DNA from 2 places in the Hydrogenophaga sp. SL48 genome. Region 2 is predicted to be linked to the other one. Evidence: riboswitches for the same ligand, from Rfam matches in the RefSeq annotation. Region 2 holds a riboswitch; the other holds the start of a gene.
The links. Region 2 has a riboswitch for S-adenosylhomocysteine ahead of metH (methionine synthase). Riboswitches for the same ligand answer to the same signal wherever they lie in the genome.
Positions count from the first base shown of each region.

Region 1: it holds a riboswitch for S-adenosylhomocysteine, as region 2 does, so the genes downstream of both, ahcY (adenosylhomocysteinase) here and metH (methionine synthase) in region 2, are expected to answer to the same signal.

Region 1 covers NZ_CP063400.1:5,290,462-5,293,872, reverse strand. Annotated here, with positions in the region: gene ahcY (adenosylhomocysteinase) at 47-1,480, opposite strand; S-adenosyl-L-homocysteine riboswitch at 1,548-1,635, opposite strand; gene IM738_RS25205 (HAD-IIB family hydrolase) at 1,690-2,505, shown strand; gene IM738_RS25200 (MFS transporter) at 2,502-3,411, shown strand, end outside.
Region 2 covers NZ_CP063400.1:4,198,069-4,201,479, forward strand. Annotated here, with positions in the region: gene metH (methionine synthase) at 1-2,152, opposite strand, end outside; S-adenosyl-L-homocysteine riboswitch at 2,178-2,301, opposite strand; gene IM738_RS19885 (Fic family protein) at 2,364-3,411, opposite strand, start outside.

The DNA of each region.
Region 1 (3,411 bases), 1.1 Mb from region 2:
GCGCCGCCCCCTTGGGGGGTGACGCCGAAGGCGGCGCGGGGGGTACTCAGTACCGATACGTGTCGGGCTTGTACGGGCCCTGCTTCGGCACGCCGATGTACGCGGCCTGCTCGTCGCTCAGCTCGGTCAGCATGGCGCCCACCTTCTTCAGGTGCAGGCGCGCGACCTTCTCGTCCAGGTGCTTGGGCAACACATAGACCTTGCCCACTTCGTAGAAATCGCTGTGCGTGAACAGTTCGATCTGTGCGATGGTCTGGTTGGCGAAGCTCGACGACATCACGAAGCTGGGGTGGCCGGTGCCGCAGCCCAGGTTCACCAGACGGCCCTTGGCCAGCAGGATGATGCGCTTGCCGTCCGGGAAGATCACGTGATCGACCTGGGGCTTGATCTCTTCCCACTCGTACTGTTCCAGCGTGGCGACCTGGATCTCGTTGTCAAAGTGGCCGATGTTGCAGACGATGGCCTGGTCCTTCATGGCGACCATGTGCTCGTGGCGGATCACGTCCTTGTTGCCGGTCGTGGTCACGAAGATGTCGGCCTTGTCGGCGGCGTATTCCATGGTCACGACCTTGTAACCTTCCATCGCGGCCTGCAGGGCGTTGATGGGGTCGATCTCGGTCACCCAGACCTGGGCGCTCAGGGCGCGCAGGGCCTGGGCCGAGCCCTTGCCCACGTCGCCGTAGCCGGCCACGCAGGCGACCTTGCCGGCGATCATCACGTCGGTGGCGCGCTTGATGCCGTCCACCAGGCTCTCGCGGCAGCCGTACAGGTTGTCGAACTTGCTCTTGGTCACCGAGTCGTTCACGTTGATGGCGCGGAACATCAGCGAGCCCTTGACGCTCATTTCCTTCAGGCGGTGCACGCCGGTGGTGGTCTCTTCGGTCACGCCGATGATCTGCGCGCCCTTGCGGCTGTACCAGGTCGGGTCCACGGCCAGCTTGGCCTTGATGGCGGCGAAGACGATCTGCTCTTCTTCGCTCGTGGGGTTGGCCAGCACGCTCTGGTCCTTCTCGGCCTGCTTGCCCAGGTGCATGAGCATGGTGGCGTCGCCGCCGTCGTCCAGGATCATGTTCGGGCCTTCGCCTTCGGTGCCGGCGGCGCCGAATTCAAAGATGCGGTGCGTGTAGTCCCAGTAGTCGGCCAGGCTCTCGCCCTTGATGGCGAACACCGGCGTGCCGCTGGCGGCGATGGCGGCGGCGGCGTGGTCCTGCGTGGAGAAGATGTTGCACGAGGCCCAGCGCACCTGGGCACCCAGGGCCTGCAGGGTTTCGATCAGCACGGCCGTCTGGATGGTCATGTGCAGCGAGCCGGTGACGCGCGCGCCCTTGAGCGGCTGCGCCTTGGCGAACTCTTCGCGGATCGCCATCAGGCCGGGCATTTCGGTCTCGGCGATGCGGATTTCTTTGCGGCCCCAGGCGGCCAGGCTGATGTCGGTGATGGCGCAGTCGGTGTTGACGGCGGTCGGGATGCGAGCGTTCATGGAAACTCCAGATGAGGTTGGCAAGAACCACTGGCATGAACAGGCAAAAAAAAGCCCATCACACGTCAGTGGATGAGCGTCGTTGCATGGATTTCCGAGCCTCACGCCCCACGCTGACCGGTGGTCAGGGGTGCGCTGCAACGCTCCTCGGATCGGGGGATTCTACCGCAGCCCCGGTTTTTTGACATCTGCGAAACTGCTCCCCCTTTATGCCCCACTTCCCCCTTTCCCCGTCACTGGCCGACTGGCCGCAGACCGAGCGCGCCGGCATCCACGGGGTGCTCACCGACATCGACGACACGCTCACCACCGAAGGCGCCATCACGCCCGACGCGCTGGCCGCACTGCACCGGCTGCGCGCGGTCGGCCTGCCGGTGTTCGCCATCACCGGGCGCCCGGCGGGCTGGAGCGAGGCCTTTGCACTGGCCTGGCCGGTGAACGCCATCGTCGCGGAGAACGGCGCCGTGGCCTTGTGGCGCGGGGCGGACGGCGCGCTGTGCAAGGCCTGGCTGCAGGACGAGGCCACGCGGCGCGCCAACGCAACCCAGCTGCAGGCGGTGGCGCAGCACATCCTGAGCGCGCTGCCGCACACCCGGCTGTCGCAGGACAGCCCCGGCCGCGAAACCGACATCGCCATCGACCACAGCGAGTTCACGCAACTGGACGAGGCGACCATCGCTCAGGTGGTGCGGCTGATGCAGGACGGCGGGCTGAACGCCACCGTGAGCTCGATCCACATCAACGGCTGGATCGGCGGCCACGACAAGCTGGCCGGCGCTCGCTGGATCGTGCGCGAGCGGCTCGGCCGCGACCTCGACGCCGAGCTGCGGCGCTGGGTCTATGTCGGCGACTCGACCAACGACGCCACCATGTTCGGCCACTGCCCTCACAGCGTGGGCGTGGCCAATGTGGCTCGCTTCTGGGACCGGCTCGCGCACCGGCCGCGGTATGTGACGCAGCGCGAGCGCGGCGCCGGTTTTGCCGAGGTGGCGCAGGCCGTGCTCTCGGCGCGGGAGGCCTCGTGAGCGAACACCCGCTGCCACCCGGCCACAGCGGCACCGCCCTGCCCGCGGCGCCACCGCCCCATGCCCGGCTCGGCCTCTGGGCCATCTTCGGCTCCACCTTCTTCGAGCTGGTGGGCTATTTCATGCTGCTGCCGCTGCTGCTGTTGCGGCTCAAGGGCGCCGACGTGTCCACCACCCTGGCCGGGCTGTTCGCGGCCAGCGGCTGGGTGGGGGTGTTCGTCATCACACCGTTTGCCTCGGCCATCACGCAGCGGCTGGGGCGGCGGCCCACGCTCTGGCTGGCGGCGGCGGTGCCGGTGGTGAGCACCACGGGCTTTCTGTTCACCGACTGGCTGCCGGCGTGGTTCGTGCTCGATTTCATCGCCGGCGCGGCCTCGGGCCTGCGCTGGGTGCTGGCCGAGGCGGTGGTGGCCGAGTTCGCGCCGCCGCAGCAACGCGGGCGCATGGTCGGTCTGTTCGAGACCATGGTGGGCACCACCTTCGTGATCGGCCCCGCGCTGCTGGCGTGGGTCGGCCCACAGAACCCGGTGGCGCTGTGGCTGGTGCTGGGCAGCCTGGCCATCGGGCTGGTCTGGAGCCTGCTGATCCCGCCGCTGCCCAGCGCCGCCGACGCGCACAGCGCGCGCGTGGGCCTGCACGGCGTGTGGCACGCCCTGCGCGCCCACCCGCTGATCATGACGGTGGGCTTTGTCGGCGGCTTTTTCGAGAGCGGGCTCACGTCCATCCTGCCGCTGTACGGCCTGAGCCTGGGCCTGGGGGTCACGGCGGCGACGCTGCTGGTCTCGGCCAGCGGCCTGGGCAGCGCGCTGATGATGCTGCCCGCCGGCCTGCTGGCCGATCGGATGAGCGCCCACCCGCGACGGCGTTTCGGCGACGCCCACACGGTGCGGCTTCGGCTGCTGCACG
Region 2 (3,411 bases):
CGCCGTTGGCGCTGAGCCAGCGGCCTTCGATGATCTTCTTCAGCATGGCCTGCGCGTCGGCAAACACCTTGCGAGCCTGCTCGCCCACCACCTCGTCTTGCAGGATGGCGGGGTACGGGCCGGCCAGGTCCCAGGTCTGGAAGAACGGTGCCCAGTCGATGTACTTCGCGATCTCGGCGAGGTCGAAGTTCTTGAACTGGCGCTTGCCGATGAACTTGGGTTTCGTGGGTTTGAAGCTGGCCCAGGCCACGGCGTCCGGCGAGGCTGCTGCGGGCGAGCCCTCACCCCCGCCCTCTCCCAGAGGGAGAGGGAGTGAAGACGGGTGCCACTTGTTGGCGCGCGCCTTGTCCAGCGACCACAGTGGCACCTGTTTCTTGTTGGCGTGTTGTGTGCGCACCTTGTCGTAGTCGGCGTTCAAGTCGGCGATGTACTGCGCCGCCTGGTCGGAGAGCAGGCCCTGCGCCACGCTCACGCTGCGCGAGGCGTCCGGCACATAAACAACAGGGCCGCTGTAGTGCGGCGCGATCTTCACGGCGGTGTGCACGCGGCTGCAGGTGGCGCCGCCGATCAGCAGCGGGATCTGCTTCTCGCGGAAGTGGGCGTCCTTCTCCATCTCGCTGGCCACGTACTGCATCTCTTCCAGGCTGGGCGTGATCAGGCCGGAGAGGCCCACGATGTCCGCGCCCTCTTCCTTGGCCTTGGCCAGCACCTCGTGGCAGGGCACCATCACGCCCATGTTCACGACCTCGAAGTTGTTGCACTGGAGCACGACGGTGACGATGTTCTTGCCGATGTCGTGCACGTCGCCCTTGACCGTGGCGATCACGATCTTGCCCTTCGTCTTCACGTCCTGGCCGGCGGCGGCCTGGGCCAGTTTTTCGGCTTCGATGTAGGGCAGCAGGTGGGCCACGGCCTGCTTCATCACGCGCGCGCTTTTCACCACCTGCGGCAGGAACATCTTGCCCTGGCCGAACAGGTCACCCACGACGTTCATGCCGTCCATCAGCGGGCCTTCGATCACGTTGAGCGGGCGGCCGCCATCGGCTTCGATCTGGCGCCACATTTCTTCCGTGTCTTCGGTGATGAACTCGTTCATGCCGCGCACCAGCGCGTGGCTCAGGCGCTCGCGGATCGGCAGCGCGCGCCACTCGTTTTTCTTGCTGTCGTCCTTGGCCGCACCCTTGGCGTTTTCGGCCACTTCCACGAGGCGCTCGCCCGCATCAGGCCGGCGGTTCAAGACCACGTCTTCCACGCGCTCGCGCAGCTCGGGCTCCAGCTCGTCGTACACGCCCACCATGCCCGCGTTGACGATGCCCATGTCCATGCCCGCCTGGATCGCGTGGTACAGGAACACGGTGTGGATGGCCTCGCGCACCGGGTCGTTGCCGCGGAAGCTGAACGACACGTTGGACACGCCGCCACTCACCTTGGCGCCCGGCAGGTGCTGCTTGATCCAGCGCGTGGCGTTGATGAAATCGACCGCGTAGTTGTTGTGCTCTTCGATGCCGGTGGCGATGGCGAAGATGTTGGGGTCGAAGATGATGTCTTCGGGCGGGAAGCCCACCTCGTCCACCAGCACGCGGTAGGCGCGCTCGCAGATCTCGACCTTGCGTTCGTAGGTGTCGGCCTGGCCCTTTTCGTCAAAGGCCATCACCACCGCGGCGGCGCCGTAGCGCTTGACCAGACCGGCCTGGCGCTTGAACTCGTCCACGCCCTCTTTCATGCTGATCGAGTTGACGACGCCCTTGCCCTGCACGCAGCGCAGGCCGGCCTCGATCACCTCCCACTTCGAGCTGTCCACCATCACCGGCACGCGCGCGATGTCGGGCTCGCCAGCGATCAGGTTCAGGAACTTCACCATCGCGGCCTTGCTGTCGAGCATGGCCTCGTCCATGTTGATGTCGATCACCTGCGCGCCGTTTTCCACCTGCTGGCGCGCCACGGCCAACGCCTGCTCGTACTCGCCGTTGAGGATCATGCGGGCGAAGGCCTTGGAGCCGGTCACGTTGGTGCGTTCGCCCACGTTGACGAACAGGCTGCCTTCGCCGATGCGCAGCGGCTCCAGGCCGGACAGCAGCATGGGCGGCACGGCGGCGGACGAAGAAGGGGAAACGGCGGAATCGGAAACGGCGGTATCGGAAACAACGGACATGAGGCTCACCAGGGTTGCGGGCAAAAACTGGTGAGCGCCGTTGCAGGTCTGTGCGACCGGCCGGGACCGTGTGGCCCCGACGTCTCAAGCCTGACACCGGGTGCGGGCATCTGGTCGATGCCCCCGGCGCTGCAGCGCTCCTTGAGAGGGGGTGATTTTATGCCAACGCCCCCGGCGCGGGGGTTCGACCGAACGCCGCATCAGCGGCGGTTCAGCGGCTGAGCAGGTCGATGTACGCCTGATAGCTGAAGCTGCGGTTCTTCTTCTGCCCGGTGACCTCGGTCACGATCCCCAGTTCCTGCAGCAGTTTGACAGCCGCGCTGGCGGTGGGAAACGTGGTGTTCAACGCCGCCCGGACCCGCTCCACACTGAAGCGCGGCATGGTCGGCAGCAACTCAAACAGCCGGTAGCTGGCCGGGCCTGCCTTGGCGTGTTGCAGCAAACGCCGGCGGTCGGCCGCCACCAGGGTGGCCAGCGCCACGATGTCTTTCTCCGCCTCGGCCGCAGCCACCTCGACGCCTTCCAAAAAGAAGCCGACCCAGCCCTCCCAGTCGCCCTCGGTGCGCACGTCGGACAGGTGCCGGTAGTAGGCACTCTGGTGCCGCTTCAGGTAACCGCTCAGGTAGAGCAAAGGCTCGGGCAGCAGGCCCCAATGCTCCAGCAGGGCCGCGATCAGCAGCCGCCCCATGCGCCCATTGCCGTCCAGAAACGGGTGGATGGTTTCGAACTGCTGGTGCACCAGCGCCACCTTGACCAGAGGCGGCAAGCCGCCCGCGGGCGCATGGATGAAACGCTCCAGATCGGCCAGCAACACCGGCACCCGGTCTGCCGGCGGCGGCACGAACACCGCGTTGCCCGGGCGCGTGCCACCGATCCAGTTTTGTGAGCGGCGCAGTTCGCCCGGTTGCTTGCCGGTGCCACGCACGCCGTTGAGCAACAGGCGGTGCGCATCGCACAGCAGGCGCACGCTGATCGGCAGGCCCGACGCGTCGCGCAGGTTGTCCTGCACCAGCCGGAAGGCCTGCAGGTAGTTGGTGACCTCCTCCACGTCGTCGGTGTTGCTCACCACCAGCCCGGCCTCGTCGTCAAACAGGTCGGTCAGCGTGGCCTGCGTGCCTTCGATCTGCGAGGTCATCAAGGCCTCCTTGCGGATGGCGCTGTAAAGCAGCCAGTCCACCGAAGGCACCAGCCCCGCCACAGCCGACAGGCGCGCCAGCGCCATCTGCGCCGCGCGGTTGCGCTCAACCCAGGCCGATTCC